Linked DNA regions of Limosilactobacillus reuteri. The protein of the gene in region 2 interacts with the protein of the main gene of each other region in a pairwise test. Links are inferred from orthologs where the notes say so. Each region holds a gene or a part of one and is shown on either strand. Other genes may lie near its edges.

Region 1 (16,136 bases), 1.2 Mb from region 2 along the record:
GTAAAAGCAGCGCATAAATTACATGTAAACTTAAAAACTTATACAATTGCGAATGCTAATGAACTTAATCAGACTTCACAAACAATGTTGAGTAAAGTAGACGCGGTCATTGTTCCTAGTGACAATACAATTGCCGGATCAATGGGAGTATTGGTGAAAAATGCGGATGCGGTCAATAAGCCTGTTTTCCCTAGTGCTGATACAATGGTAAAAGATGGTGGAGTAGCTTCTATTAGTCTTAGCCAATACGGGCAAGGAAAAGCAGCCGGAAAAATAACAGCACGTATTTTAAAAGGTGAAAAGCCAGGACAGATGGCAGTTAATAATTACCATCATGGAGAACCGGTTCTTAATTTAAAGCAAGCACGTAAGTTAGGAATAAAAGTTCCAGCAGATTTTCAACGAGAAGCAGAACAACATGGAACAGTCTTTAAGTAAATGAATAATCCACGGTTTAAATACCCAGATACAAAGGCATATGAATTTGTAGTACATCGTTTAGAAGAACGCGGAGTAAACTTAGAAGAGCTTGCTAAGATTGTGTATGAGACACAAAAGGGCTTTGAACCAGATTTGACGTTGGAAATATGTCAAAAATTTTTAATTGATACGATGCATAAGCGTGAATTATTAAATAGTGCAATGGTAGCACTTGAACTTGATCGGTTAACCGAAGAAGGAAAAGTAGATGAACCTTTAGCAGGTATTATAAGAAATGATGCTGGGGTGTTTGGGGTAGATGAAACCCTAGCTTTACAAATTGCTAACATTTATGGAACAATTGGGACGACAAACTTTGGTTACTTTGACCGGGTTAAGAGTGGGATTATTGCCAAATTTGACCATGATAAGGTTCATGTAAATACATTTATTGACGATATTCTCGCGGCGATTGTGGCGGCTGTTTGCGGAAAGATTGCCCACCAGTACGCTTGAATGAATAGGATAAAACAAGCTTTTAAAGATCGATTGTGGCTAGGCGTAATTATTGTCGGCTTATTTGCTGGTCTTATCGGTGGTGGAATCGCCTTAGGAATTAATAACCTGGTACAACATCATGAAGAAGTAACAAGTACACGAGTTCCAGCTGGCTCTAATAGGTCTGGTGGTACGAAGGTTAATAAGAATAAGGCTGACTTAAGCGGGGAAGCGTCCCAAGCTTATAAGTCCGTTCAAGGAGCCGTTGTTAGTGTTATTAATAAACAAAAAGTTCAGCAATCAAGTGGGACGCTAGGAATTTTTGGTTATGGCAGTAGTAACAGAAGCAACAGTGATTCTTCTAGCGATAATAAATTGGAAACCGCTAGTGAAGGGTCAGGGGTTATTTATAAGAAGAGTGGAAATTCGGCTTATGTTGTAACTAATAACCATGTTGTCAAAGGTTCAAACGCGCTCCAAGTAATTTTAAGCAATGGTAAAAAAGTTAATGCTGATTTAGTTGGTACTGATTCTGCAACCGACTTAGCTGTATTGAAGATTAACGCTACAAATGTTAAGACAGTTGCATCCTTTGGTAACTCTAATTCGATTGTTCCTGGTCAGGATGTGCTAGCAATTGGTTCACCAATGGGAAGTGAATATGCTAATACAGTAACAAAAGGGATTATTTCTGCCAAAGATCGGACATTAAAAGCCGGGACTGATGGAACTTTGACATCGGTTATCCAAACAGATGCCGCTATTAACTCTGGTAATTCAGGTGGTCCATTAATTAATATGGCAGGTCAAGTTATCGGAATTAATTCAATGAAACTCGCTTCTGATACACAAGGCTCTTCAGTTGAAGGAATTGGTTTTGCCATTCCAAGTAATGAAGTTGTGACAATTATTAACCAGTTAATTAAGAATGGTAAAATAACTCGTCCATCACTCGGAATTAGTATGGTGGATCTTAGTAATGTTACTTCTGATCAACAGCAATCAGTCTTAAAACTACCAACAAGCGTAAGCAAAGGGGTAGTAATTATGGATGTGAATAGTGGTTCAGTTGCTGATACTGCTGGATTGAAAAAGTATGATGTCATTACAAAGCTTGGTGACACTCAAGTTACAGATGCGGGTTCATTAAAGGCGGCCTTATATAAATACAAAGTTGGACAAAACGCTAAAGTTACTTACTACCGTGATGGTCAACAACACACCGCAACTTTGCATTTAACAAAGAGTGCTGATACAACATCAACTGATGACTCACAACAAGATAATAATTAGGTGACAGAAACGGATCCATTACGTTATAGTATACTTGCGAGCGGGAGTACTGGAAATGTAACTTATTTGGAAACGCGCAACCACCGGATCTTGATTGATGCTGGTTTAAGTGGGAAGCGGATTGAAAATTTAATGAAGAAGATTGATCGATCATTAAAGGATGTCGATGCGATTTTTGTAACGCATGAACACAGTGATCATACGCATGGTGTTGGTGTCTTGGCACGTCGCTATGGGATGGATGTTTATGCCAATGAAGGAACCTGGCAGGCAATGGCCAATAAAGTTGGTAAAATCCCATTAGCACAAAAGCATATTATTGCACCAAATACTGTTAGGGACTTGGGAGACATGGATATTGAAAGTTTTGCGGTATCTCATGATGCTGCGCAACCGCAATTTTACCAAGTTCACCACAATAATAAGACCTTCTGTATTATTACGGATACTGGTTATGTTTCTGATCGAGTTGAGGGAACCATCCGAAATGCAGATGCCTACGTAATGGAATGCAATCATGATACAGAAATGTTGCGGATGGGTCCTTATTCATGGCCATTAAAACAGCGGATATTAGGGGATGAGGGTCACCTTTCCAATGAAGAAGGTGCCGATGCATTGATGAGTGTTGTTGGGCGGCGAACCAAAGAGATTTTCCTTGGTCACCGTAGTCAACATAATAACATGCGTTCGCTCGCCCACTTAACAGTTGCAAGTTTGATGGAGCAGCATGACTTTGGCGTCGATCATGATTTTAAATTGCAAGATGCTGAACCAGAAGAACCAAGCAAGTTAATGACGTTATAAATGAATTTTAAACGTATTCAATGGATCTTTATCCTTGCCTTTTTGCTTTTTGATATCTTTGTTGGAAGTTCATTAATCTTAGAAACTAGATTTACCGTTTCTAATGGTCAGCAAAATCGCCAATCAACAGTGTTAAAAGAAATGCGCAATGACTCGATTAGTTATGGCGAGCTTTCTAATAAGCAGCAAACCGGATATTATATTGCTGGAAAGAAATCCTCTGATAGCGGAGTCCTAGAGCAAGAAGCCGGGAAATTACGTAATCAAAATTTTCGTCTTTCTTCAGGAACACTAACTAGTGAGTTTGATAAGCCAATTAAAACAACTAAAAATAATGAGATTCGGCGTGTCGACCGTCTATTAAAAAATAAAAAGATGGTAAGTTTAGGAAATCATTATCGCTATAACAAGGAATTATCGGACAAAAATACCCTTGTTTATACGCAAATGCTAGAAGGAAAGCCGCTATTTTCAAATGATGGGCAAATTCGTTTTCGGATAAACTCTGACTATGGGATAACAGGTTATACGCAGACTTACTTGCAAGATGTTGAAATTCTCCGGCAACGGTCAAATACGATTAGTCAGCGCCGAGCAATTACCTGGTTGTATAAACATAATCAAATTCCTAATAACTCCCGCATTAGGTGGTCGGTGCTCAGTTATTCTAAGCTCCTTAACACTACTACTGATGATAAAGCAGTCTATGTGCCAACGTGGACTGTTGAAATCAAAACTAAAAACTCAGGAGCAATTCAACAATTACAAGTTAACGCATTTAATAGTACAGTTATGAAGGAAACGCCAGATAGTGTGAATACGAACTCGTTAAATGATAAGTAAATGATGAAGAAGCTGAAAAGTAATTGGCAAGCAATCGCCTTAACGGTTGTTGTGCTTCTTAGTTTATTCATTTCATGGATTGTCTGGACCAACCCATTTCCTTTTGAGGGAGCACGACACGAAAATTTCAATAATAACCAATCACAACAATATACACCGCAATCAAGGGGCGATGTTTATCTCCCAACTAAAGCAGTTGAGACAAATGAAAAAGGAACTCAGAATCAACTTTATAGCCCTAAAGCTAATTTAATTCTGAGCGTAAAAAAAGAGTTAGAGGATTGGAAATTAGGCCGGACAAATGTTGTCAAACAAAATAACAGTGATGTTTATTTGAGTTATTTGCGACGGCGGAACTCGTTAATGCTGACATATCCGGATGAGGTACCGAGCTCAGTCTTCAACGAAACATTTTCCCAGTCAATTGATACTGACCGGGTTAATCAGATTAACCATATTGTTATCCCGCTAAACAGGCAACATGAGATTTACTTACTTGGTGACCACCATTATAGTGTGTACCGAGTACGGGTAGAGCAGGGAAAATTTAACCATATTCGGCAACTCTTAAAGTCAATGGATCGAATCCCAGTTGACCATAAAACTATTAACGGAGTAGCAGTAATGATGTATCCCCGGTCCTTTGAGTTACCAGCATTAGGATATCAAATCACTGCGCAAAACATCGATACCCTTAGTGCTAGTCTAATGAGTACTAACCAACACACAACAATTACGGCAAATCGGAATGGCAACGAGACTACCTATACGGATGGAACCAATCGTCGGCTGATATTTAATCACCAAGATGGAACGCTTAAATACGAAAATTACCTTAGTAAGGACGATCGGGAATCAACAAGCCAGATTTTCCCACACTTCTATAATAAGTTGACGACAATTGGAATTCCGCTTGATAATTTGCGCTATGATGAGGTGAGTGAGCATGGTCGTCGGTTAAACTATCGGGCTTATGTTAATAGCTTTCCAATTTTCAATAGTGATGGTTATGGAGAAGTAACGCTTGAATCTACAAGTAGCGGGAATGAACGCTTCTGGCTAAGTCTTTATAGTCTTCGAGTGCCATTGCCAATTGATCACCAGATGGTCAAGCTTCCATCAAGTGCAGATGTGATTAATCAATTACATGCAACCAACCGGATGCGTGACATCAAGGACTTACGTGTCGGGTATATTTGGAAAACTGATAAAGATAGTCATGTTGTAAAGTTAGTGCCAACGTATTTCATTAAGTATCGCGGCCACTGGGTTGAATATACCGAGTTAGAAAAGTAGGTGAACAGCAAGTTAAAATTTTATCAATCGATTCGTTTTAAAATCGCTCTCGTATTCGTGTTAATTTTGATGTTAACACTTGAATGTGTTGGGGCGGTTTTTGTGCGTCAATTAGAGCATCAAAACCTTAATACGTTTAAGCAAACCATTGAATTACCGTCTTACGTTGATAATTCTTTAGCAGAGCAGCTATCACGATCAAATACTAAAAAAGCAAACAAACAAATTAACCAAATCCTTTCAGAAGTTAATAATAATAATATTTCTGAAATCCGGGTGGTTGATAGTAAGAGTATTGTGCGGGGAACAAGCAACGCTGATAATCGGAGTGCAATCGGTCAGAAAACAACGGATCAAGCAATCAAAGCAACCTTATTAAATAATAGATCGCATACCGAAAATTTATACGATAATTCAAATCACACGCGCTACTATGTTAATGTTATTCCCCTTGTGGATAATAGTAACAATAACGTTGTGGGAGCTGTTTACCTGCGAGCTAGTCTAGAAAGTGTCTACGCTAATATTAATAATATTACTTTGGTATACCTATCTGCGGCGATGATTACTATTGTCTTGAGTTTGATCTTGGCAATTATTATTTCCCAGGAAATTACCCGCCCAATTGAAGAAATGAGGAAACAAACATTACGAATTGCCCGGGGAGACTATTCTGGTCAAGTAAAAGTATTGGGAAATGACGAGTTAGGACAATTAGCAGGGGCAGTTAATAATCTTTCTGTCCGGGTTGAAGAGGCACAGGAGTCAAGCGATTCTGAACGACGACGGCTTGATAGCATTTTATCCCATATGTCTGATGGGGTTTTAGCCACTGATCGTCGAGGAAATGTGACCATTGTAAATAATATGGCGTTACAGTTACTAGGTGTCGAAAATGAAGATGATTTAATTGGTAAGTCAATTATTGATGTGTTGGATATTCGTCATGACTATACCGTTCGTCAACTAGTAAATGGTCAACAGCGCGAGATGATTATTGATATGTCAAACTCTGGCAATAATTTGATCTTAAACGCCTACTTCTCACCAATTCAACGCGAATCTGGCTTTGTCAGTGGGCTTGTCTGTGTCCTTCATGATGTAACGAGCCAGCAAAAAGAAGAACGCGAACGGAAGCAATTCGTTTCAAACGTCTCACATGAGTTGCGGACTCCATTAACAAGTGTTCGAAGCTATGTCGAAGCATTAAGTGATGGTGCTTGGCAGGATAAAGAAATTGCCCCTAAGTTCTTAAAGGTTGTTCAGGATGAGACAGACCGGATGATTCGGATGATCAATGACCTGTTGAGTCTATCACGGATGGATGCAGGGACAACGAAGCTCAATCTGGAATACGTAAATATCAATGAGTTATTTAACTATATCTTGGATCGTTTCGATATGATTATTAAAAAAGAAGAAGATCCAAAAAAGAAAAAATATACCATTGAACGATACTTTACTAAGAAAGATTTATGGGTTGAAATTGATACCGATAAGTTTACCCAGGTAATTGATAATATTATGAATAACGCAATTAAGTATTCTCCAGATGGTGGTGTAATTACAACCCGCTTACTGGAGACGCATAATCATGTTATTTTAAGTATTTCTGACCAAGGTTTAGGGATTCCACGAAAAGATCTTGGACGTATCTTTGATCGATTCTTCCGCGTTGATAAGGCAAGAAGCCGGAAGCAAGGGGGAACAGGTCTGGGACTAGCTATTTCCAAGGAAGTTATCAATATGCTTGGTGGACAAATTTGGGTTGATAGTGTAGAAGGCAAGGGTTCAACATTCTATATTTCCTTGCCATATGTACCTTATGAGGAGGAAGACTGGGATGATGAAGAAGCTGAAAAGTAAATGGCAAAGAAAATTTTAGTTGTTGATGATGAAAAACCAATTTCTGATATCATCAAATTTAATCTTGAAAAAGAAGGATATGAAGTTGTCGTAGCCTATGATGGCGAAGCAGCTTTAGAACAAGTAGAAGCAGAAAATCCTGATTTAATTATTCTTGACCTAATGCTGCCGAAGATCGATGGACTTGAAGTGGCCAAGCGGGTTCGGGCTAAGCATACCATGCCGATTATTATGGTAACTGCTAAAGATTCGGAACTAGATAAGGTGCTGGGGCTTGAGCTTGGGGCCGATGATTATGTTACTAAGCCGTTCTCTAACCGCGAACTAGTAGCACGAGTAAAGGCTAATTTACGACGGCAAGCAACTCTGAAGGCACCGGCAGAAGAAGAAAATAATACCGATATTCAAATTGGCGACCTTACGATTCATCCTGAAGCCTATACCGTAACTAAGCGAGGCGAAAATATCAATTTAACGCATCGTGAGTTTGAACTTTTACACTATCTAGCTCAACATATTGGACAAGTTATTAACCGCGAACATCTTCTTCAGACTGTATGGGGTTATGACTATTTTGGGGATGTTCGGACAGTTGATGTGACCGTTCGACGGCTTCGTGAAAAGATTGAAGATAACCCGAGTCACCCCCAATGGTTAATTACCCGGCGTGGTGTTGGCTATTACCTAGCAAATCCTGATCAGAATTAGGGGCAGTTAGCTCAGCTGGCAGAGCAACGGACTCTTAATCCGTGGGTCCAGGGTTCGATCCCCTGACTGCCCATCAAAAGAGACTGGGAATTAACTATTAATTCTTGGTTCTCTAACAGTAAAATCCGGACTATGATTTTTGATCGATTCAAAAATCGTAGTCCGGATTTTAAATTATTTATAAAATTAGTCGCCAATCGACTAATAATAATGAGTTACCGGAACAACATTCCTCGCAAGTCATTGGGCTATCAAACACCTTACGAGGTATTCATGAAGTATGTCACTGATGAGCAACTACTTTTTTTCTAACTTAAATTGACATTTCGGGACACAAATAAATGAACGTTCCATACTCTGATCCAGCATCAGGCAATACTGGGACATACTTCATTGGCTATTCACGGCACTGGGATGTTACTAAGAAGATGCTTGAGAACATGGTCGATCAAAACGACTATCTTCTTACATTCTCCGATATCCTAACCGGTCAACTTTTCTTCATTCCTTCACGGCCAATGTTGGATCAAATTGCTGATGGTGAATTAAATTAAATGACGATGGGAACCTACCAACAAGTAAAGGATGCCTTAAAGAAAATGGGAATCACTGATTATAACGTCATTGATCACCCTGCAGCTCATACTACAGAAGAAGCTGATCAATATATTGCAGGGCATGAAGGTGTCCGTACAAAGACAATGTTCCTCAAGGGTAAAAAGAAGAAGTTCTTTATGGTGATCATGGACGATAAGAAACGGATGGATTTCCATCGCTTTACTGAACTGACTGGTAATAAGCGAGTCTCAATGGCTAGTCCAGATGCCCTCCAAGAACAATTAGGGTTAGCTCCAGGGATTGTTTCACCATTTGGCCTCCTCAATAATGAAGATCACAATGTTAAAGTTTACTTCGATAAAGATATCGTTGATGAGCCAATCCAAACATTTCATCCTAACGAAAATACCCACACGATTTTTATTAAGACTGAAGACCTATTCAAATTCCTTAAAGAGATTGATTTTGAACCGGAGATTATTGATCTGTAGATGGCATTAAATAAGGTTATTGTAGATCAAGAATTTTGGGATCTTTTCCCAGACGCAACTGTTAACATTATGTTTGTTAATAACTTTGAAAACGACAAAACAAGTCTGACAGAAGACGACCGTGACAAGATGTTGCAAAAAGCTGTCAAAGAATCTGCTAAATATACAGGAGCCGAACCTTTTAGTTCTAATCCAGTTATTGCCCAATGGCGTGATGTTTACAAGAAGTTCCCTAAGCGGAAGGGTGCTCGGGCATCAGTTGAAGCTTTATTGAAGCGTGCATCCAAAGGCCACCATTTTGCACCAATTAACCCACTAGTTGATGTTTATAACTCAATTTCAATGACTTATGGTGTACCCGTTGGGATTGAAGATGCCGATCATATCGCCGGTGATATGCACCTTGGAAAAGCTAAGGGTGGAGAAGCATTCGTTTCTGTTGGTGGCAATGGTGAGAATGAATCAGATCCAGCCCGTGAAGGCGAAATTATGTACTATGATGATGAAGGTGCTGTTTGTCGTTCATTGAACTGGCGTGATGGAACACGGACACAGGTTAATGATGATACAAAGAACGCTGTAATCGTTATTGAATCAGTAAACGCTGAACAAGCCGCTCGCGCTAAGGAAGCAATGAGTAAGCTTAGTGAATTAATCAAGAAGTACTTTAACGTTGAAACAACCGCTGATTACACTTTGACTAAGGATAATCCAGCTGTTCAACGTTAAATGATTGATGTTTTGCGTGAAGTGGGGATGATTGAACGAGCATTGGATTCAATGTCAAATATTGAATTCAAAGAGATCGGCTTATCAAACCTCCAGTTCTTATATGTAGTCCGGATTTACGAACATCCAGGAATTATTGCTGAACAGCTGTCGAACTTGATTAAGGTCGATCGGACAACACTTGCCCGAGCGGTTCATCGCCTGGAAAAGCAAGACTACATTAGACGGGAGAAAGACCCCGTTAATAAGAAAATTAAGCATCTTTATGTAACTGAAAAGGGTAAACAAGTATATTCATTCATCATTCGCGAAAATACTCACTCAAATGAAGTCGCTTTGCAGGGCTTTTCCGATGAAGAGGCTCAGCAGCTTCACGACTACCTAGTACGGATGCGCCAAAATATTGATGAAGAATGGCAATTCGTTAAACATGGTGGTAAGAGAAAGTATTGAATGTCTACAGAAATTACGAAGGAATTTACTCAGGGATTACCTAAAGCTGAACTTCATGTTCATATTGAAGGAACATTGGAGCCAGAATTGAAACTCAAATTAGCCAAGCGCAACCATGTTGATATTGGTCAATCAACAATTGAAGAAGTTCGCCAATCATATCAATATGATGATTTGGCTTCCTTCTTAGCTGTTTACTATCCAGCAATGAATGTTTTACAAACTGAACAAGATTTCTATGACTTAGCAATGGACTACCTCCATCGAGCAGCAAAGAATAATGTTCGGCACGTTGAAATCTTCTTTGATCCACAGGCTCATACTTCACGAGGAATTGCATTCAAGACGGTCATTGATGGCTTATACAAGGCAACGGTCGATGCACGGGCGCTGAATATTGATGCACGCTTAATTATGTGCTTCTTACGTGACTTTTCTCGCGACTCCGCACGCGAAACGCTAGAGGAAGCCTTGAAGTATAAGGATAAGATTCTTGGGGTTGGACTAGATTCTGATGAACATAATAATCCACCAATGAAATTCTTTAACCAATTCACCAAAGCCAGTGCAGAAGGCTTCCACTTAACAGCCCATGCTGATATTGACCAAAAGGACTCGATTGAACACATTCGTGAATTGCTTGAAGTTATCGGTGTAGAACGGGTTGACCATGGAACTAATGTTGTTGAAGATCCGGACTTGGTTGACTTTGCGGCTAAGAACAAGATTGGCTTCACCTCGTGTCCACTTTCAAACTCGTTTGTTAGCCCTGAAATGAAGGGGAAGGAAGTTATTGAACTACTGAGTAAGGGTGTGAAGGTTTCCATTCACTCCGATGACCCAGCATACTTTGGTGGCTACATTGGTGATAACTATTACGCAATCGCTACTAAGTTCAATTTGAGTCGTGACCAAGTAATCACGTTAGCGCGAAACTCTTTTGAAACTAGTTGGATTTCGGATGAACAAAAGGCTCTTTACCTCAAAGAACTTGATGACTATGTCGCTAATAATTAAGTGAACAAAACACGAACATTATCTGGGAGGATTGATCGTGCCTTCCACATCACAGAGAGTGGTTCCTCAATCAAGCGGGAATCTTTAGCAGGTTTAACAACCTTCGTTTCAATGGCATATATCCTCTTTGTTAACCCATCTATTTTGGGTGATGCAGGAATGGATAAAGGGGCGGTCTTTACTGCCACTGCCCTATCTGCTATTTTAGGTTCATTATTAATGGGGATTCTTGCTAACTACCCGATAGCCATTGCTCCAGGTTTAGGTGATAACGCCTTCTTCACATATTCAGTGGTCATTGCCATGGGAATTCCTTGGAAGGATGCCATGGCCGGTGTTCTGGTAGCCGCTGTGCTCTTCACTATCTTGTCATTCCTTAAAGTTCGGGAAATTGTCATTGACTCAATTCCACAGGATTTGAAATATGCGATGGCTGCCGGAATTGGGATTTTTATTTCATTTGTTGGTTTACAAGGTGGGGGCTTAATCATTGCTAATAAGTCTTCATTAGTTGGCATTGGTTCCTTTACCGTGCCAACGGTTTGGTTAACGATCTTCGGAATTTTTGTTATCGCAATCTTGATGGCTAAAAAGGTGCCTGGTGCGATCTTTATTGGTTTAGTTGCGACAACTATTCTGGGTCTTTTGACTGGTTTGATTAAGGCTCCACACCACATCATTTCAATGGCCCCAAGTCTGAAACCAACATTCGGTGTCGGGCTAGAACACCTTTCCGTAATGACTGATCCTAAAATGTGGGCGGTTGTCCTGATCTTCTTAATTGTTGCCTTCTTTGATACTGCCGGTACCTTGATCGGTTTGGCGCAACAAGCTGGCATTATGAAGGGCAATAAGATGCCGCACATTGGTCGCGCTTTGATGGCAGACTCACTTTCAATGCTTGGTGGTGCTTTCATGGGGACTACCCCAACTTCTGCCTACGTCGAATCGTCAGCCGGAATTGCAATCGGTGGTAAAACTGGTTTCACGGCTGTTGTAGTCGCCTTTTTCTTCCTCTTAAGTATGGTCTTCTCACCTCTGCTGACCGTCGTGACGACCCAAGTTACCGCTGCTGCTTTAATCGTTGTCGGTGTACTGATGGTCTCTGCTTTGCGTGATATTCACTGGGATCAATTTGAAATTGCTTTACCTTCTTTCCTTGTCGTCATTGGCATGCCTTTGACCTACAACATTTCTTATGGGATTGCCTTTGGCTTCTTAACTTACCCAATCTTGATGACTGCTGCTGGTCGGCGAAAAGAAGTCAACGGAATTATGTGGACAATGTTAGTTGTCTTTGTTGTTCTGCTCTATGTTTTGAATATCTTGCCTAAATAAATGTCAGAAATTAAATTAAGTGAATACATTGATGCTGGTGCTGCTAAATTACCTGCTGACCTGGTCATTACTGGCGGGACATTAATTAATGTTAATACTGGTGAATATTACAAGGCAGATGTAGCCATTTATGACCAACGAATTGTGGCCGTTGAAAAAGATATCACCGATTATATCGGCCCCAACACTAGAAAGGTTGATGCTACCGGTAAGTATCTTGCCCCTGGGCTAATTGATTGTCACATTCACGTTGAATGTAGTAAGTTAAGTATGACCCGATTTGCTCAGGCAGTCTTACCTCATGGGACAACCAGCATCGTCACCGGTTTAGACGAATACATCTCCGTAATCGGCTTAGATGGTTTAAAAGAAATCTTCAATGAAATTGCTCAACTACCATTCAATGTCATCTGGGGACTACCTTATAAGACTCCTTACACCATTCCAAAATCAACTATCTCTTACGATGTCACCGCTAAGGATCATGCTCAAGTGCAAACGGATCCTCGTTGCTTCGGTGTTTGGGAAACGGTTCGTGAATCCGTGGAAACTAAGGATCCAGATACTATGAAAGTACTAGAATTAGCTCATCAAAATCATCAACCCATTTTCGGCTGCTCACCAATGGCACGTGGAAAAGCACTCAATCAATATCTAATGAGTGGTGTTTCCGTCGATCACGAAAGTTACTCTCATGAAGAATTCTTGGAAAAAGCACGGAAAGGTGTCCACACGGTGATTCGTGAATCTGCCGTGACTAAGTTTCTGAATGAAAATATTAAATCAATTACCGAGAATGTTGCTGGGGTTGCTCGGCATACTAGTTTCTGCTCCGACGATGTGAATGCTACCAGTATTCTTTCTGTTGGTCACATCGATCACATGGTTCGATTAGCAATTCAGGCTGGTGTTAGCCCAATGACCGCAATTCAAATGGCCACCATTAATGCTGCTGAAGCGTATCATATTGATGATCGGCTTGGATCAATTGCTCCTGGCAAACGAGCTGATATTTTACTGGTCGACCATCCTGGAACTTTCAATGTCGAAACTGTCATTAGTCAAGGCCAGTTAGTATTTGACGATGGTCAAGAACAATTTGCTTTTACGGTTCCTGCCCGCTCAAGCGAATTAACGGCAACTGTACATCGTGACCCATTATCAGCAAATGATTTCCAATATCATACTGATCACGCTGATGGTACTGCACTGGTGGAAACGATTAACAGCATTGGCCCCTTCGTTCGGAAACGTCGTGACGTCAAATTGCCTGTTGAAGATGGCATTATTAAGCCTGATGTTGACCAAGATGTGGCCCTAGTTTCTGTGGTTGAGCGGTACGGAATCAACGGTAATATTTCTCACGGTTTTATCTCTAGTTGGTCTTTCAAGAAAGGGGCGATTGCAACCACTGCTGCCCCTGACGACAATAACATGGTTGTCGCTGGTGTGAACTATGACGACATGGCACTAGCTGCGAATAAGTTAATCGAACAAGGTGGTGGCCAAATTGTCGTTGTTGATGGTCAAGTGGTTGCTAACCTACCATTGCCAATTGCTGGGATTTGTTCAGACTTACCTGTTGAAGAATTAGCTCAACAAGAAAAGGCCTTGCAAGAAGGAGCACGGGAGATTGGTTCTAAACTGCCAGACCCTATCTTCTACCTTTCCTTCCTCCCAATCACTGCAATTCCTGATTTAGCCATTACCGATGGCGGAAACGTGGATTACACGCAATTAAAATACTTCAATCCAGTGTTGGATTAGATGGCTGGATTAGCAGGTCTAATTAGGCCTAAGCATAATCGGAAATACTCATTAGAAACAAAGGTAGCCGCTGTCAAAGCTTATCTTTCAAGTGCGTATTCTAACCAGGAACTCCTTCAGCGATACCAAATTAGGAATATTTCTCAACTCCATCAATGGGTTATCAGTTACAATAGTGGCAACCTTACCGTTAATCAGACAACGAGAAAGCGAGCTAGAAGAATGGGACGAAAAGTAACCTTTGATGAAAAAAAGAGTATCGTTCAATGGACGATTGACCATGACAACAACTATAAGGCGGCTGCTGAGAAGTATAACGTTAGTTATCAACGTGTTTATTCTTGGGTACGCAAGTACCAGAAAAACAATGATTGGGCAGCATTGAAGGATAACCGTGGGCGTAACAAGGGTAAAGAACCGACTAATGAATTAAAACGGTTAAGAAAAAACTTCGCGAATTAGATGATAGCCGAGGGTTATTCAGTCCGTGAATTAACCAAAGCTGCTGGAGTGTCTAGGCAAGCTTACTACAAGTGGCTTAAATATGATCCAAATGAACGTGAAATCGAGGAATTGGAACTCCTCAAGTTAATTGAGTAGTTGAGTCAGCAAGTTCCCTATAAGGTAAACAAGAAACGGATTATTCGTATCATGCGAAAGCATGGTATTAAAGCTGACTATCGTCAGCCCAAACATAAGCGTATTCAGGCTCAACAAACTTATGAAGCTGAAAACATTCTTAAACGACAATTTGATCAAAGCGTAGCAAACCAAGTCTGGGTTACGGATACAACTGAGTTAACGTATGGGATTTGAATGAGCAAAATTACTGTGAATTCGGACTTTACCTTGCCAGTCCGCAGTGAAAAACAAATCGCCAGCAACGTTTTGAAAGGCTCGCTGGGGAACCTGATCGAATGGTTCGATTGGTACGTCTACGCTTCCTTTGCTATCTACTTTTCGGGCGCATTCTTTCCCGCTCACAACCCCACGGCCCAACTCCTAGCTGCCGCGGGGGTCTTTGCAATCGGCTTTTTCATGCGGCCGCTTGGTTCGTTAATAATGAGGCGCCTGGCTGATCGCCATGGCCGCCGTACGGCCCTAACTATTTCAGTTCTAATCATGGCCACGGGCTCCTTGATCATTGCGTTCGTCCCGACCTATGCTACCATTGGCATCTGGTCGCCCCTGATTTTGATTGCCACCCGCTTATTGCAGGGCCTGTCGCTCGGGGGCGAATACGGAACCTGGTACTGTGCCCTGTCAAGTTGATTGACTCGTAGTGCCTTGATTGTTGGCGGAAGTCAAACTAACTTGATCGGTATTTGCCAAGGCACTGTTCGCGGCATTATTCGTGGCCGTCGTTTGGACCCCCGTGGTCGTGGCCGCCAACGCTCCGGTTGATTGGTCAACATTCGACGTGGTCGGCGCTGTCGTGGCTACCAGGCTGTTCGCATTAATCGTTTGACTGGTTGCACTCGTGGCCGTCCCCGACATCGTTTGGCTGGTGGTACTCGTCGTGCTGGCCGGTTCCTTGGCCGAAGTCGAATTGCTGGTTAAGCACTTGCTGATGCCGATTCACTGGCACTTGCTGATGCCGATTCGCTGGCACTTGCTGATGCCGATTCACTGGCACTTGCTGATGCCGATTCACTGGCACTTGCTGATGCTGATTCACTGGCACTTGCTGATGCCGATTCACTGGCACTTGCTGATGCTGATTCGCTGGCACTTGCTGATGCTGATTCGCTGGCACTTGCTGATGCTGATTCGCTGGCACTTGCTGATGCTGATTCACTGGCACTTGCTGATGCCGATTCACTGGCACTTGCTGATGCTGATTCACTGGCACTAGCAGAAGCGGATTCGCTGGCACTTGCTGATGCTGATTCGCTGGCACTAGCAGAAGCTGATTCACTGGCACTTGCTGATGCCGATTCACTGGCACTTGCTGATGCTGATTCGCTGGCACTAGCAGAAGCCGATTCACTGGCACTTGCTGATGCCGATTCACTGGCACTTGCTGATGCTGATTCACTGGCACTTGCTGAT
Region 2 (16,135 bases):
ATAGCTCTTCTTCGCCAGCGAATGTCCGTGGATCTGGAATTTCAGTTAATTGAACAAAATCTTCTGGTTCATTCATGTAGCTCCATACTTCTTCTGTAGTATGAGGGAGAATTGGCGTAAGAAGTTTAACAAGTGTCAAAAGGATATCGTAGAAGACGGTTTGCATTGACCGCCGAACTTCTGAATTTTCAGCCTCAATATAGAGCACATCTTTGGCAGTGTTCATGTAGAAAGCTGAAAGGTCATTGTTTACAAAGTTGATCAATGCCTTATAAGCATCAAGGAAATCATAATTATCAAAATCTTCCCGCATTGTCTTTAAGAAGTGGTTAAGTTTAACCAACATGTACTTGTCTACCGATTGTAACTTCTCATAAGAAACGGTATTTTCTTCAGGATTGAAGTCACTAGTATTAGCAAGTAAGAAGCGGAACGTATTTCTCAACTTACGATATGCTTCAGAAATCTGTTGGAATGTTCCCATCGATACACGAACATCAGCTGAAGTATCAGCACTCATTACCCATAACCGGATAATTTCCGCACCCATTTGTTGAACAACCTTATTTGGATCGATAACGTTACCTTGAGATTTACTCATCTTGTTACCGCGCTTATCAAGTGTGAACCCTTGAGAAACGATTTCCTTATATGGCGCATGTCCTGAACATACAACACTGGTAATCAAACTAGAGTTAAACCAACCACGGTATTGGTCAGACCCTTCAAGGTAAAGGTCCGCTGGGTATGTTAAATAATCACGTTCAGCTAATACCCCTTGGTGTGATGAACCAGAATCAAACCATACGTCCATAATGTCAGTTTCCTTAGTGAACTTACCATTAGGAGAATGTTCATTAGTGTATCCTTCTGGCAAAAGATCTTTTGCTTCACGTTCAAACCAAACATTAGAACCATACTTAGCAAATAATTCTGCTACATGGTTGATTGTTTCTTCTTCCATGATTGGTGTGCCATCTTCAGCATAGAAGATTGGTAGAGGTACACCCCAAACACGTTGACGAGAAATTACCCAATCACCACGGTCTTTGATCATATTGCGAAGACGAACCTTTCCCCATTCTGGGTGGTACTTAACGTCTTCTAAGGCGTCCAAAATACTTTGACGCATCTTTTCAATTGATACAAACCATTGATCAGTTGCCCGGAAGATGATTGGTTGCTTTGTCCGCCAATCAAATGGGTAACTGTGTTGTAATGGCTCTTGAAGAAGTAAAGCATTGTTTTCTTCTAGCTTTTGAAGAGATACATCATCAGCATCTTGGTAGAATACCCCTTCAAAGCCTTCACCGTTTTCCTTAGTTAAAACACCTTGATCATTGATTGGGGCAAAAATTGGCAAGTCATACTTTTTACCAAAGTTGTAATCATCATCCCCATATCCAGGAGCAGTGTGAACAAGGCCAGTACCAGCATCAGCAGTAACATAATCTGCTAAACCAACAAGAAGATCACGATCAAGGTATGGATGTTGAGTAGTCATCCCTTCAAGTTCTTGACCCATTAAATGATCAACAACTTCATAATCTTCCCACCCAAGTTTTTCTGCTAATTTCTCAAGCAGGTCTGTTGCAACAACAAATTTCCGGTCATCATTTGCTGGCTTTACAACAGAGTAATCAAACTTTGGATTAACCGCAACTGCCTCAGAAGCAGGAACAGTCCATGGTGTTGTCGTCCATACAACTAAATATGTATCATTATCTAAACGGCCTTTGCCATCTTTAATTTGCTCTACGAAGAAGGCTGTTTTAGCAACAACATCATGATATTCAACTTCGGCTTCTGCTAAGGCTGATTCTGAAGACCATGACCAGTAAACTGGCTTCTTAGCTTGGTATAATAGACCTTTCTTAGCAAATTCACCGAATACCCGAATTTGAGCAGCTTCAAATTCTTTATCAAGGGTAAGGTATGGATGATCCCATTCACCACTTACACCTAACCGCTTAAAGTCAGTCCGTTGCTTATCAACTTGCTTAAGGGCATATTCCCGACAAAGATCACGGAATTCAGTTAAGCTCATCTTCTTACGGTCGTAACCGGACTTAGTCAATTGGTGTTCAATTGGCAATCCGTGAGTATCCCAACCAGGAACATAAGGTGCCCGGTAGCCAGACATTGACTTATAGCGCACAATAAAATCTTTAGAAATCTTGTTCATAGCGTGGCCAATGTGAATATTACCATTAGCATATGGAGGCCCATCATGTAAAACAAAAGTAGGCTTTCCTTCATTTAGTTTTTGTCGTAGTTCATAAACTTTATTTTCTTCCCATAGCTGTTCCCGTTGTGCCTCAGTTACAGGTAACTTTCCGCGCATTGGAAATTTAGTACGGCCAAGGTTTAACGTATCTTTAACACGCATTGTAACTACCCCTTTCATTAATTCTTGTATTTTAATAATAAAAAAGCTTCCTCCCATTTATCTTAAAACACGAACATGTGCTGCTTGTGGTCCCTTTTGTCCTTGAACAATTACTAATGAGACCTCTTCATCAGGGTGAAGGATACGACGACGCGTTCCTTCAATTCCACTATAATGAACAAAAATTTCTCCTTCGTGAGGAACTGTAATAAAGCCCCATCCTTTTTGTTCGTCAAAACTTTTTACTTTTCCTTTGAGCATTTATCCACGGTTGTTCATTCCTTGCCAGTAATAGATTGCCATGATTGTCTTAGCATCTTCAATTTCGCCTTGATCAATCATTTCAAGCGCTTGTGGTAAAGTTACTTCTTTTAACATCAATTGTTCATCTTGATCTTGCGGCAGCTCGTTGCTAACCCGTTTTAATCCCGTGGCCAAATAAAGAGTCATGTATTCATCCATACAACCAACAGAAGTATAAAATGAAGAAATCTTTTTTAAACTTGTTGCTTCATACCTTGTTTCTTCATTTAATTCACGTTTAGCCGCATGAAGAGCATTATCAGCATCCCGTTGGTCGAGCTTCCCCGCAGGAATTTCAAGGGTTGTTTTCGCAATTGGTGCGCGCCACTGTTTTTCAAGAATCATTTTATTATCAGCCGTCAAAGCCAAAATCGCAATTGCTGGTGCATGGTGGACGATTTCTCGTTGTGTTTTATTACCATGTGGGGTGATAACTTGCTGTACTTCAACATCGATTAAATGGCCGTGAAAAACTGTTTTACTACTTATTGGTCGCTCTTCAAATTCCATTTATCCAACATAAAATAGTATTAAGTAAACAATAATAATTGCCACAATCAAAGCAATGATTGCAATATTTAAACGACGCTTCAAGCGCGCTGTTTTTTCTGCCACTGTTTCGTCATGACGCTGACTAGCAACTGCTTCGCGACTATAAGGTCGATCAGTTGTATTTTCTGCCGCTTCATTAGGTTGTTCAGTCTGACGTTGCTGTTGACGATATTGACTACGTGACATACGTGATTGTTGCTCATCTTGTTGTTTATTATCCACTTACTTATCTAAATCTGCAAAGAGCTGAAGAAGCATGTTTGCAGAGCGTTTTCCGGCATCAATAATAAAGTCGTCAAAACTAACGCCGGCATCTTCATCACCTGTATCAGACATTGCCCGAACTACCACATATGGAATTTGGTGGTCAGTGGCAACTTGTCCAACCGCTGCCCCTTCCATTTCACTAGAAAGTGCATCAGGGAAATTATTCAAAATCTTTTTAATTGCTTCTGAGCTTGCAATAAATTGGTCACCAGAAACAATTAATCCTCGTTTTACATTTAAACCAGTCTTTTCGCCGGCTTTTTCTAAGGCTTGTCCCCATTGATCAGAAGCCTTAAAGCGCGGTTCTTTCCCTGGGAGTTGACCATAACGGTAATTAAATGCAGTTGCATCGACATCATGGTAGGCCGTTTCAGTTGAAATTACAATGTCCCCAACATGTAAGCCTTCACCAATCCCGCCAGCTGATCCAGAATTAATCACAACATCTGCCTCACAATCGGTAATTAAATGTTCAGTAGTAATCCCAGCTTCCACTTTACCAATTCCAGATTCTACTAATACAACGTCTTGATTACTGATCTTACCGAAAAGGTAGGATTTACCCCCGATTTCCTTTTCTTGTTTATCAGATAACTTCGCAGTTAATTCTTTAATTTCTTCAGGCATTGCACAAATAATTCCAAATCGCATTTAATTGTCCCCATTAATCTTCTTTAGGTTTTCAACGGTTCTAACAATCGTAGCAATTAACTGATCAATATCTTCTTCCGTATTTAACCCACCAAAACTAATTCGAATTGATTCACTAATTCGGGGGCTATCAGCGCCAAACATCGCTGTTAAAACGTGAGAAGGTTCAATACTACCCGCTGTACATGCAGAACCACCAGAGACTGCGATGCCTGCAAGGTCTAGGTCTGTCTGGATAACATAAGTTGAAATTCCCTTAAACCATAAGTTAAGCACGTGGGTTTTGTTGATTTGTCCATTAATTTCAAAATCAACATTATTTTCCTTAAGCGCATTAACGATCTTTTGCTTAAAGGCATAATAACGATCACGGCGTTCTTCTTTTACCTCCGGCGTGTTTAATTCTACCGCTTTAGCAAAACCGGCAATTCCAGGTACATTTTCAGTCCCCGCACGGCGTTTAGTTTCTTGGTCCCCACCCTTAATAAAGCTTGGAAAACTAATGCCATCACGACGATATAAAAATCCCATCATCTTTGGCCCATTAATCTTATGGGCTGATGTTGAAAGCATATCAATATGATCAGCTTTAACATCAATTGGCAACAGTCCATATGCTTGAACTGCATCTGTATGGAACCATGCTTGATGGTCTTTCAAAATTTCACCAATCTCATGGATAGGCATTTGACTACCCACTTCATTGTTTTCCATCATAATGGTTACTAAAATCGTATCATCACGAAGAGCGGCCTTAAAATCATCAATTGAGATATTACCATTTTCATCAACTGGCAAATAGGTTACCTCAAAGCCATGTTCTTCTAAAAAATGGAGAGGTTTTAAGACTGCCTCATGCTCAATGGCAGTTGTAATAATATGCTTACCAAGATTCTGCCGTTTAAAAGCAGTTTGGATAATAGCAGTATTATCACTTTCAGTCCCCCCACTGGTAAAGATAATCTCATTATCATCAGCATTAATGCTTTGGGCAAGAACGTGACGACTATCTTCCATTACAAGTTTGGCATGACGCCCATAAGAGTAACCAGTTGAGGCATTTCCCCATGATTCTTGCATTTGTTTAGTCACTTCCGCAATCACTTCTGGGGTCATTGGGGTTGTTGCTGCATTATCCAAATAAATCTCACTCACTTATTTAGTGAATATTTGCCGGGCAACCATTTCATCTAAAATATAGTGATATTGTTGAATAAATTCAGCTGCGCGTTGGTGATTAAAAATATTAATTTTTCTTAAACCATTTCCTGAAAGAGTCTCCATTTTAAAACCGTCTAAATCACTGTTAATTAAAATCCGAAGACGGGCAACCGGTTTAAATGGGTTATCAGTATCGAGACTTCCTAAATATTCAAAGTTTCCCCGGTTAGTCTGTTCAAATCCCAAATCAAGTAAAGCATATTTTTTTATCTCTGGGCTAATTGTGTATTTATCCTTATCACCAGAAATTTGTACTGTTTTTGTAAATTCCATTCAAACGTATTGAAGCTGCCGGTCATGACTGTAAGCACGATCAATAATCGCGCTCCCAAGGCATTCCTCTCCATCGTAAAAGACAACCGCTTGACCTGGAGTGATGGCCCGTGCAGGATCATCAAATTCAACTGTTACCATTTGATCATCCTCTGACAAATGAACAGTAACGCCAACATCTGTCTGACGGTAACGGAACTTGGCCGTACAATGAAAATCACGCCCATAACGACTTACAACATCATCAACCCAGTGGATATCACTCGCTTCAAGATGAGTAGCATAAAGATAGCTGTTTTCGTATCCTTGACCAACATAAAGAACGTTCTTCTTCATATCCTTACCGATTACAAACCATGGCTCATTACTTTCCTTATTACCACCAAGGCCAAGCCCACGACGCTGACCAATGGTGTAATACATTAAGCCCATATGCTGACCAACGACCTTACCATCAAGGGTCTCCATATTCCCTGGTTGTGCTGGAATATATTGACTCAAGAATTCACGAAAATGACCATCCTCACCGATAAAGCAAATTCCAACAGAATCCTTCTTATCAGCAGTAGCAAGCCCTGCTTCTTCAGCAATCTTTCTGATTTCTGGCTTAGTGTAGCCAGCTAATGGAAACATTACCTTATCCAACTGCTTATAATCAAGTTGACTTAAGAAGTAAGTTTGATCCTTGTGTTGGTCTTTAGCACGCATCAAGTGCATCCGGCCGTTCTCATCACGCTTTACATCAGCATAGTGTCCAGTAGCAACGTAATCAGCACCTAATTGGTTAGCATATTCAATAAAAGCCTTGAACTTGATCTCTTTATTACAAATAACATCAGGATTTGGTGTACGACCTTTCTTGTACTCAGCAATGAAATACTTGAAAACCCGATCCCAGTATTCCTTCTCAAAGTTAACAGAATAGTATGGAATCCCAATCTTAGAAGCAACTTTTGCTACATCTTTGTAGTCTTCAGTGGCAGTACAAACACCATTTTCATCAGTGTCATCCCAGTTTTTCATGAAGACACCAACAACATCGTATCCTTGACGTTTCAAGAGAAGAGCCGTCACTGAAGAGTCGACTCCTCCACTCATTCCTACCACCACACGTGTATGACTATTATCAGCCATTTAAATCGTATCAGTCGGATCAACCTTGCTCTTGTGAAGGTAAGATGTATCATTCCACTTTTCAAGTTCAAAATGACGACCATCATTAGTAATAAGAATCGTCGTTGATGTATTGCTTAGTCCACCACGATCTTTCAAGTGAGCAAGCGGTGTTCCAATCAATGCATTAATGGCAGCATTCAAGGCAGCTCCATGTGAAATCACGAGAATATTACCATTAGGATACTGGCGACAATACTCTTCAATTGCTGCACGGAAACGAGCGATTACTTCTAGAAAACTTTCTCCTTCTACTAATGATTCATCATATTTATCAGGATGATGACGAAAGTTTTTTAAGACTTCAGGCCATTTTGCCGCAACATCTTCAAAATGCATTCCCTCCATTTTGCCTAAATTAAATTCTTTTAACCGGCTATCAATTGTTAATGGGATTTCTGGATTCAAATGGTTCAATAATGCCTGAGCTGTTACGCGCGCACGCTTTAAAGGACTAGTATAAGCGTGTTCAAACGGAATTCTTTGTAAAGAACTTGCTAATAATTCAATTTCACGATAACTATCCTTTAATAACGGTGAATCGCCATTGGCACCTTGATAACGGGATTCTAAATTCCATTGCGTTTTTCCGTGCCGGATTAAATAAACTTTTGTCATCTAATTTTTCTTTTGCGTTGCCTGAAGCGCTTTTTCAATATCATTAAGTCGTTGCTCACTTTTATGGTAGTAGTTAGGATCTAACTGCTTAGCTTGCGCAAGGTAGTCTTTGTATTGCTCACCAAGAACCATCGCTACAATTCCGCGGTTAAATTGCGTATCAGCACGGCCCGGATGATACTTTAGAATTGCATCATAATAAGCCTTAGCCTGTTTAAATTCACCTAATGCTAATAATGAATCACCAATTACCTGATTAATTTCAGGATCGTCTGGACGTAATTCAAGGGCAGTTAATCCATAAGCAACGGCTTGCTTGTATTGTCCCTTTTTCATATAGCTTTGGGCTAACATAAGATAAGAATCAGCTTTGAGTTTGGGATCATCAATCTTATTGTAAAGCTTAATTGCTTCATTAACTTTGCCAATCTCATAGTAAAGGTTACCAAGACCATAGTTTAAGAGGTTCATAGCATCCTTGTCACCCTTTGCCTCAAAGATCCCCAAAGCCTTCATAAAGAGTTCTTCTGCTTGTTGATAGTCATTTAACCGGGTTAGCAAAGAACCTAAATCATAATAATTGTTTACTTTATCTGGGTGCTCATCAATTGCTTCAACTAGTTTATGAACTAATTTTTCTGTTTCCTTTTTCTTAGGATCACGAAAACCTTTTTTCTCTGTCATTTATTTGGCTTGATGCAAACTTTGTAAGCTAATATTTTCCATTCCGATTAATGGATCAATTGTCTCTGAATTAATGAGATCAGCTGTTAGGATATATTGCTGAGCATCATTATTTATTAACTGTTCATTTTCTTTTTGAACAGGTTGCGGACTAGAAAGTTCTTTGGTTAACGAATCCGTTTGATGATCCAATTTTGATTTTAGTTCACCATGCTTACTCCAAACCTTATCAAGACGATCGACCAAAGAAGTTTTCCGGTTAACTGCTTCATTTTTTACACTAGTCACAACCGCATACGGCTCACCGATCAAGACTAACTTTTCTGCGGCACGGGTAATCGCCGTATATAAAAGATTTCGTTGAAGCATCCGGCTAAACTGCTGAACAATCGGCAAAAGAACCATCTTAAACTGACTTCCCTGTGCTTTATGGATCGAAATACAATAAGCTAACCGTAATTGATTCCATTCCATGCGGCTATAGCTCACTTCATTACCATCAAAATCGACAGTAATTGATTCATTTTTCTTACCGACTGTCCTACCGCTTTCAATTGCTGTGATTTTTCCAATATCACCATTAAAAATGTTCTTTTCTGGAACATTAACGAGTTGCAGAACCTTATCTCCAACACGAAAAGTTAGTCCCCTAAAATCGACTTCTTGCTTTCCATTAGCTGGAGGATTATATGCCTGTTGTGCAAGTTCATTCAAACGGTCGATTCCCGCCTGTCCGCGGTACATTGGTGCCAAGATTTGAATATCATTTGCGGAATAATCTCGTTTTTTAGAAAGGTCAATAATTTGTTGAACCACACTTGGCACTTGGTTAGCATGGCATGAGATAAATGATCGATCTGGCATTTTATTCGTTAGATCTGATGGTAACTTACCCTCTTTGATAGCATGAGCTAATGGGATAATTGTTGAATCAGCAGCCTGGCGGTGAATATTGGTTAGTTCAACTTTGGGCAGTTCTGCAAAGTCAAGAAGATCATGGAAAATTTGCCCGGGACCAACAGATGGTAATTGGTCTTTATCACCTACCAAAACCACATGCATAGAAGTAGGGACGGCTTGAATAAGAGTCTTAAACAAGAGGGTATCGACCATCGACATTTCATCAATAATCAATAACGAGCCTTCTAAATCGCGGGCATTCATATCAGTTGGCATTTCCCGACCGTTAAGTCCTAGCAAGCGATGGATTGTACTTGCTGGCAAATCTGTAGCTTCACTCATTCGTTTAGCAGCTCGGCCTGTAGGAGCAGCTAGCAAAACAGGAAAAGACTTTTCCTTATATTCATTTACATCCAATGAGAGATTATGAATTTTCGCATAGCTAGCTACAATTCCCTTAATAATTGTTGTTTTTCCCGTTCCTGGGCCTCCCGTAAGAAGCATGACTTTGCTGTTTAAGGCTGTTTTAATAGCCTCTTTTTGAACTTGGTCATAGGTTATCCCCGATTGATCAGCAACTTCCGTAACTGTTTTTTCAATAGTCGTTGCTGGTAATTTTTCCTGGTCAACGGTAAGAAGACGATGTAAGTGATCAGCAATTTGCCATTCCGCGTTATAAAGGGCAGTTGGATAAATTTTTTCATCCGCGTAACTAATTTCTTGATTTTTCTCTAACTCAACAATTTGGTTGGCAATTAAATCTGTAGAAACACGGCCACCACTTCCTTGGGCAAGCAATTGGATAGTTTGCTGCAGAAGAGGTTTTGTTGTAGTAAATGTATCACCAGTTTCCATTGTCAAGTCATCAAGTGTCTGGATAATTGCTGCATCAATCCGGCGTGAATCATCCGTGGCAATTCCTAATTTTTGTGCCACCTGATCAGCACGATTAAAACTAATTCCATCTATTTCAGCGGCGAGTTGATAGGGGTTTTCATTAATAATATGTAGAGTTTCTTCCCCGTACTTGTCAAAAATTGCACTACTAAGGTTAGCGCCAAAGCCGAGATCATTTAGGCCGATAATAATCTCGTCCATCCCCTGGTTTGCCCGTAAATTATCAACCAATGAATCCTTAACTGCTTTGCGGAGTTTTAATTTATCTAAAACATGCGGGTCAGCAATAATTTTATTAATCGCATCTGTTCCTAACTTGTCGACAATTTTTTCAGCCGTCTTTTTTCCAATTCCGGTAAATTGTTTTCCAGACAAGAAATCAACTAACCCATCCTTGCTTGTAGGACGGTTGACATGATAAGAAGTAGCTTGAAATTGTTGTCCATATCGTGGATGCTCAACAATTTTTCCCTCAAAGCGGTAAGTCTGATCATCACTAAGATCACCAAAACTTCCGGTTACAGTAATTTCCGGCTCGTGCCAATCAAAATTTGCTTCTTCAACCGAGACAATTAAAACTTTAAAAAACGAATCTGGACTAGTAAAAATCTCAGATTGTACCTGACCAATAAAAAAAGACGGCTCCGTTGGCGTCTTAAATAGGTCGATTTCTTCAGCCATTTATTTACGATTAAACAATGTATCAATTGATTGGTTATTGTGGATACGAACAATTGCTTCTTTTAATAAATCGTCCACTGATAATTGAACCAACTTAGGGAATTCTTTCTCTTTTGGTAGGTGGATTGTATCTGTTACAATCATTTTTTCAAGAGGAGAATTTTGTAACGTATTTACCGCATCAGCTGATAATACTGCATGCGTAGCAATTCCGTAAACTTTAGCGGCACCAAAGTTCTTTAATGCTTGTGCAGATAAGTTCATCCGTACTCCTGTATCTACAATATCATCAACAATAATCGCAGTCTTTCCTTTTACATCCCCGATTACATATTCCGGTACTTCTTGTTCAGTCCGTTCCCGAACTTCATTGTTACGGTTATCAATAATCGCAATGGAAGCTTTAATTCGTTCAGCATATTTCCGCGCTAAATTAACGCCAGCATGATCAGGGGCAACTACTACAATATCATCACCCAAGTTTTGTTCCTCAATATATTTAGTAAAAAGACTGGTTGCTTGAAGATGATCAACAGGAATATCAAAGAAACCTTGAACTTGAGGAGCATGAAGGTCAATCGTTACTAGTCGACTAATTTGATCCATTTCAAGAAGGTTGGCGATCAATTTAGCTGTAATTGGTTCACGGCTTCGTGCTTTTCGATCTTGACGTGCATAGCCATAGTATGGCATTACTACGTTAATCTTGGCCGCACTTGCCCGCCGTAGAGCATCAACCATAATTAATAGTTCCATCAAGTTAGTGTTAACTGGATCAGAAACTGACTGGATGACGTAGACCTCACAGCCACGAATACTTTCGTCAATTGTAATTTTAATTTCCCCATCAGCAAAATGACTAATGGAAGCTTTACTCAACGGAATCCCCACGCGTTGAGCAATTTGTTCAGCTAGTTTTGGATTTGAATTTAGTGAAAATAAACGCACATTATCGGCATTTTTTATCTGGGTCATTTAGTTTTCAAATTTTAAGGAAGGTAGTGAATTAACAAAAGCCAAATATGCTTTGTTTTCATCCGTTTCAACGCTACTGCTTTGAAGCTCATCAAGATTTTCTTGGTGAATTGTTGACTCCTCTACAGTAATAATATGAGTAAACGTAGCATTACCGATTAGTTCGACCCAGTAGTTGTAGTCATCACGGTGAAGAATTGTCTTAACCATGCCACCAGGATTATAAACACTAATTGGTTCATTAAATGATGCTGCGTCTGGATGAGTGAGGGCTAAAGCGAGACTAGTGGCAGACATACCTGTCCCACAAGCATTTGTAAAGCCGACTCCTCGTTCAAACGTTTTTACAAAGAGTTTGTTATGACCGAGAATATGGCCAAAATTAACATTTACCCCGTCACTGAAGTAAAGATTATCACTATTTAACCGTGTACCTAATTCTTCAAGTGCTGGGCCATTTAGCTCTTCCATACTAACAAAACTAATTAAGTGGGGGTTAGGAACAGCAAGGGCTGAAAAACGGAGATTAGGATATAACTCAGGGACGAGGGTGTCTAACAGGCGCTCATGGCCAAGATTATCAAATGGCAAAGCAGTGCGGTCAAACTTTACTGGTGAAATTTCAACCGCAAAAGCAGGAACTCCAGGTGCAAGGTCTTCATGCTGACGAACACGAAGACTAGCATTCATTGTATCAACTTTAAAATCGGTTAAATTATCACGTTCTGCTACATAACGAGCAACCGTTCTCAAACCATTACCGCACATTGAGGCTTCGCTGCCATCTGCGTTAATTACCCGCATTTGTGCTACCGATCCTGGTCTAGTTGGATGGTTAACAACTAAAACGCCATCAGCACCACCGAGAACGCCATTTTGTGTATCAGTTACTTTTCGGGTAAATGAAACTAGTTCTTTATCGGTAAGGGGAGTAGTCAATTGTGTTTGGTCAAGAATAAAAAAGGCATTTTGTGATCCGTGTACTTTTAATAATTGCACCATCTAATTTGCGAAAAAGCGATGGTAAATAGCTCGAACGGCATCATCCGCGTCTTCGTTGTATGTTCCGATCATAATTGCAATTCGTGAAGCTCCTTGATTAATCATGGGAACCGCAATGTGTTTTTCGGCTAGAGGCATTAATATATCATCAATTACCCCCGTGCGATTACGCATACCTTCACCAACAACCATGGTAATTGCATAATTATCAATCCATTCTAAACGGTCAGGATTAATCTCCTCTTGAATTTCATTGCAGATGGTATCGATTAATTGGTCATTAATTGCATTCCGATCAAGGATAATTGTTATATCATCGATTCCGGAAGGCATATGTTCGTATGAGACGTTGTGCTTTGCGAGAATTTCAAGGATCCGAAGAGTAAAACCTGCTTGCTTGTTAAGAAGATATTTGTGCAGGTAGAGGGCTGCAAAGTGTTTTCCACTCACGACCCCCGTTATAATATCGCTTGGTTGAAAATCTTTATCAGGGACAATCATTGTTCCCGGCTTTTCAGGATCATTAGTATTACGAACATTAATTGGAATATTTCCTTGAATAGCAGGAATCAATGCTTCATCGTGAAAGACGGAGAAACCAGCATAAGATAGTTCTCGCATTTCCCGGTAAGTCATGGTTGTAATTGGTTGCGGATGGTCGACAATTTGTGGATTGGCTGAGTAAATAGCATCGACATCGGTGAAATTTTCATAAGTTGAAGCGTGAAGACCGCGCGCGAGAATTGCACCGGTGATATCAGAACCACCACGGGAAAAAGTAGCAATGTGTCCAGCAAGAGTTAGGCCATAGAAACCAGGGAATACTAATAATTCGTTCTCATTAAACGTAAAATGACTCAAGTTTGCATATGTTTCTGGAATAACGTTAGCATTATTGGGTGTTCCAGTAACGATAATACCAGCTTCACTTGGTGTCACAAAACGTGCTTCATAGCCTAAATGCTGCAAAAGGATAGCCATTAGTTGAGCGTTTAAGCGTTCACCATGAGCTTTGAAAGCGGCCAAGAGATAGTTATCATTTGGATACGTATGGTTAGGAAGACCTTCCAGTCGTTCAACTAGCGGAATTAATTTATCTGCTGGTAAGCCAAAATAAGCGGCAATCTCTTGATATCGATTTAAAATTTGTTCAACGATTTCTTGGGGATTTTGGCCTGCAATTACTGCTTGGGCATATTTAATCAGTAAGTCAGTAACTTTAATATCATCGGCAAAACGTTTACCCGGCGCAGAAGTGACAATTACCCGGCGTTGGGGGTCAGAGGTAATAATATTAATTGCATTTTGAAAGGCTTCTCCATTAGCCAGAGAACTTCCACCAAATTTTACAACTTTCATTTATTGTTGGTATGGTTCATCCAAATGAATTAAATCATCATAGGTTTCTCGTTTAATTACAACCTGAGCTGTGCCTTTTTCTGCAAAGACAACTGCTGGACGAGGATTCCGATTATAATTTGAAGCCATTGAATAACCATAAGCACCAGTATCAAGCATCGCTAAGACATCTCCTGGTTTTGTAGCCGGTAATACCTGATTCTGACTGAGGATATCACCAGACTCGCAATACTTTCCTGCTACCCGAACATGTTCAACCAACTCTGCACGAGGATTATTTGCTAAGACCGTTTCATATTGTGCTTCATAAAGTGCTGGACGAATGTTATCACCCATCCCCCCATCAACTGTTACATATGGCTTCAACCCTGGTACATCTTTACGTGATCCAACAGTATAAAGATTATAACCAGCGGGCCCCGCGATTGAACGTCCGGGTTCTATCCAGATCGCTGGCATAGCAAGATTTGTTTCTTTAATTTCAGCTTTAATTACCTTAATAATTGCTGCCACAAATTCTTCTGGAGCAAGTGGTGTATCATCTTTTACATAACGAATTCCAAAACCGCCCCCAACATTGATCACAGCAGCTTGATAGTTAAATTTTTCTTGCCAGTGGGCAGCAACTTCAACCAACTTCTTAGCTACCCCTTCAAATCCCGCAAGCTCAAAAATCTGTGAACCAATATGGGCATGCAACCCTTTCATTTGCATCCGGGGATTCTCGAGGACTTTTGCTAACGCCTCATCTGCCTGTCCTGATTGAAGGTCAAACCCAAACTTACTGTCAACCTGACCAGTTTGAATGTACTTATTTGTATGAGCAGAAATTCCAGGAGTAATTCGCAACATTACATCAACATGTGCATCAAGCTTCTCCAAAACGTCTGCTAGCAATTCAATCTCATGGAAGTTATCAATCATGATTGTTCCCACGTGATGGTCAATTGCCATTTCCAATTCTTCCCGTGATTTATTGTTTCCGTGAAAACTAACATCAGCCATTGGAAAGCCGGCTTTGATTGCCGTATATAATTCACCACCAGAAACAACATCAACATGCGCACCTTCTGCAGCAACTACTTGATACATTGCGATTGCTGAAAAAGCTTTACTAGCATAGCTAACCGCATAATCAACATTATTTTCTTCAAAAACCCGCTTAAATGCTCGAATCTGTTGGCGAATCTGTTGAACATCATAAACAACTAACGGGGTACCAAACTGATGAGCTAAGTCAACCGCATCACATCCCCCAATCGTTAGATGACCAGCGGCATTTAATTGTTGATCAGTAATCTGTTCGTTCATCTAAAGCTTCCGTAAATCGTCCTCTAATTCAGTCTTACCAGCAGTTTGGTCATCAACATTCTTAATAAACTTAGCAGGAACTCCCGCAACCATCGTATGAGGAGCAACATCATGAGTAACCACGGCGCCAGCAGCAATGACCGCTCCTTCTCCTACATGAACCCCTTCAATTACCACCGCATTGGCGCCAATCATTACATTGTCATCAATGCGGACTGGTTCAGCTGAAGCCGGTTCAACCACTCCAGCTAATACAGTACCAGCACCAATATGACAGTGGCGACCAACAATTGCACGGCCACCAAGAACTGCCCCCATATCAATCATCGAATCGGCACCAATTTCAGCACCAATATTAATTGTTGCGCCCATCATAATGACAGCATTGTCACCAATAAGCACTTTATCGCGAATAATTGCTCCTGGCTCAATGCGGGCATTAATATCCTTCAAATCAAGCAAAGGGACTGCTGAATTACGCGCATCGTTTTCCACATGGTAAGATTCAATTGCTGAACTGTATTCCTTTAATAACGGTTCAATAACTGTCCAATCACCGAAAATAACACCCGTACGCTGTTCAAGAAATGTTTCTACTTCTGTGGGAAATTCTAAATCACCCAAATTTCCTTTAAGATAGACCTTTACCGGTGTCTTCTTGGGTGCGTTACTAATGTAGTTAATGATTGTTTGTGCATCTAATTCAGCCATTTAATTTTGCATCCGATATTCAAGAAAACCAGTAATCGCATCTACTCCACGTTTAATTGCTTTTTCATTGGGGGTAAGGGTGGCCGAATGTAATTGTGAATCATCTTCAACCCCAAGCCAAAACATGGTTCCCGGAAATTTAGCCAGTAAGTAGCCAAAGTCTTCCCC

What was found.
Region 1: the proteins of lysA (region 2) and yycF interact in binary tests that used the Escherichia coli proteins (3 or more experiments, as listed by UniProt). The link is inferred for Limosilactobacillus reuteri from one-to-one orthologs.

What each region holds. Positions count from the first base shown.
Region 1 is NZ_CP059275.1:1,813,113-1,829,248, forward strand. The notes cover bases 5,878-8,877. They hold yycF (response regulator YycF), read left to right. Parts: upstream 5,878-7,023; coding sequence 7,024-7,731; downstream 7,732-8,877. Other genes in these bases: walK (cell wall metabolism sensor histidine kinase WalK), read left to right, coding at 5,878-7,023; HHK02_RS10565 (prolyl-tRNA synthetase associated domain-containing protein), read left to right, coding at 8,286-8,780; HHK02_RS10570 (B3/B4 domain-containing protein), read left to right, coding at 8,781-8,877. Also shown: trpX (tryptophan ABC transporter substrate-binding protein), read left to right, coding at 1-438; HHK02_RS10520 (phosphatidylglycerophosphatase A family protein), read left to right, coding at 439-936; HHK02_RS10525 (S1C family serine protease), read left to right, coding at 937-2,211; HHK02_RS10530 (MBL fold metallo-hydrolase), read left to right, coding at 2,212-3,018; HHK02_RS10535 (two-component system regulatory protein YycI), read left to right, coding at 3,019-3,861; HHK02_RS10540 (YycH family regulatory protein), read left to right, coding at 3,862-5,157; more of walK, read left to right, coding at 5,158-5,877; more of HHK02_RS10570, read left to right, coding at 8,878-9,509; HHK02_RS10575 (MarR family winged helix-turn-helix transcriptional regulator), read left to right, coding at 9,510-9,962; add (adenosine deaminase), read left to right, coding at 9,963-10,979; HHK02_RS10585 (NCS2 family permease), read left to right, coding at 10,980-12,317; HHK02_RS10590 (adenine deaminase), read left to right, coding at 12,318-14,084; HHK02_RS12715 (hypothetical protein), read right to left, coding at 15,641-16,136. UniProt on the Escherichia coli protein: Response regulator member of the two-component regulatory system CpxA/CpxR which responds to envelope stress response by activating expression of downstream genes including cpxP, degP, dsbA and ppiA.
Region 2 is NZ_CP059275.1:580,469-596,603, reverse strand. Bases 13,102-16,100 are described here. They hold lysA (diaminopimelate decarboxylase), read right to left. Parts: upstream 15,257-16,100; coding sequence 13,946-15,256; downstream 13,102-13,945. Other genes in these bases: HHK02_RS03375 (N-acetyldiaminopimelate deacetylase), read right to left, coding at 15,968-16,100; dapD (2,3,4,5-tetrahydropyridine-2,6-dicarboxylate N-acetyltransferase), read right to left, coding at 15,257-15,967; HHK02_RS03390 (aspartate kinase), read right to left, coding at 13,102-13,945. In the rest of the region: ileS (isoleucine--tRNA ligase), read right to left, coding at 1-2,389; HHK02_RS03450 (cold-shock protein), read right to left, coding at 2,447-2,650; HHK02_RS03445 (NUDIX hydrolase), read right to left, coding at 2,651-3,202; HHK02_RS03440 (hypothetical protein), read right to left, coding at 3,203-3,466; HHK02_RS03435 (5'-methylthioadenosine/adenosylhomocysteine nucleosidase), read right to left, coding at 3,467-4,162; HHK02_RS03430 (cysteine desulfurase family protein), read right to left, coding at 4,163-5,317; HHK02_RS03425 (DUF1831 domain-containing protein), read right to left, coding at 5,318-5,656; tRNA 2-thiouridine(34) synthase MnmA, read right to left, coding at 5,657-6,790; HHK02_RS03415 (histidine phosphatase family protein), read right to left, coding at 6,791-7,447; HHK02_RS03410 (tetratricopeptide repeat protein), read right to left, coding at 7,448-8,131; SF1B family DNA helicase RecD2, read right to left, coding at 8,132-10,609; HHK02_RS03400 (ribose-phosphate diphosphokinase), read right to left, coding at 10,610-11,584; dapF (diaminopimelate epimerase), read right to left, coding at 11,585-12,586; more of HHK02_RS03390, read right to left, coding at 12,587-13,101; more of HHK02_RS03375, read right to left, coding at 16,101-16,135. UniProt on the Escherichia coli protein: Specifically catalyzes the decarboxylation of meso-diaminopimelate (meso-DAP) to L-lysine. Is not active against the DD- or LL-isomers of diaminopimelate.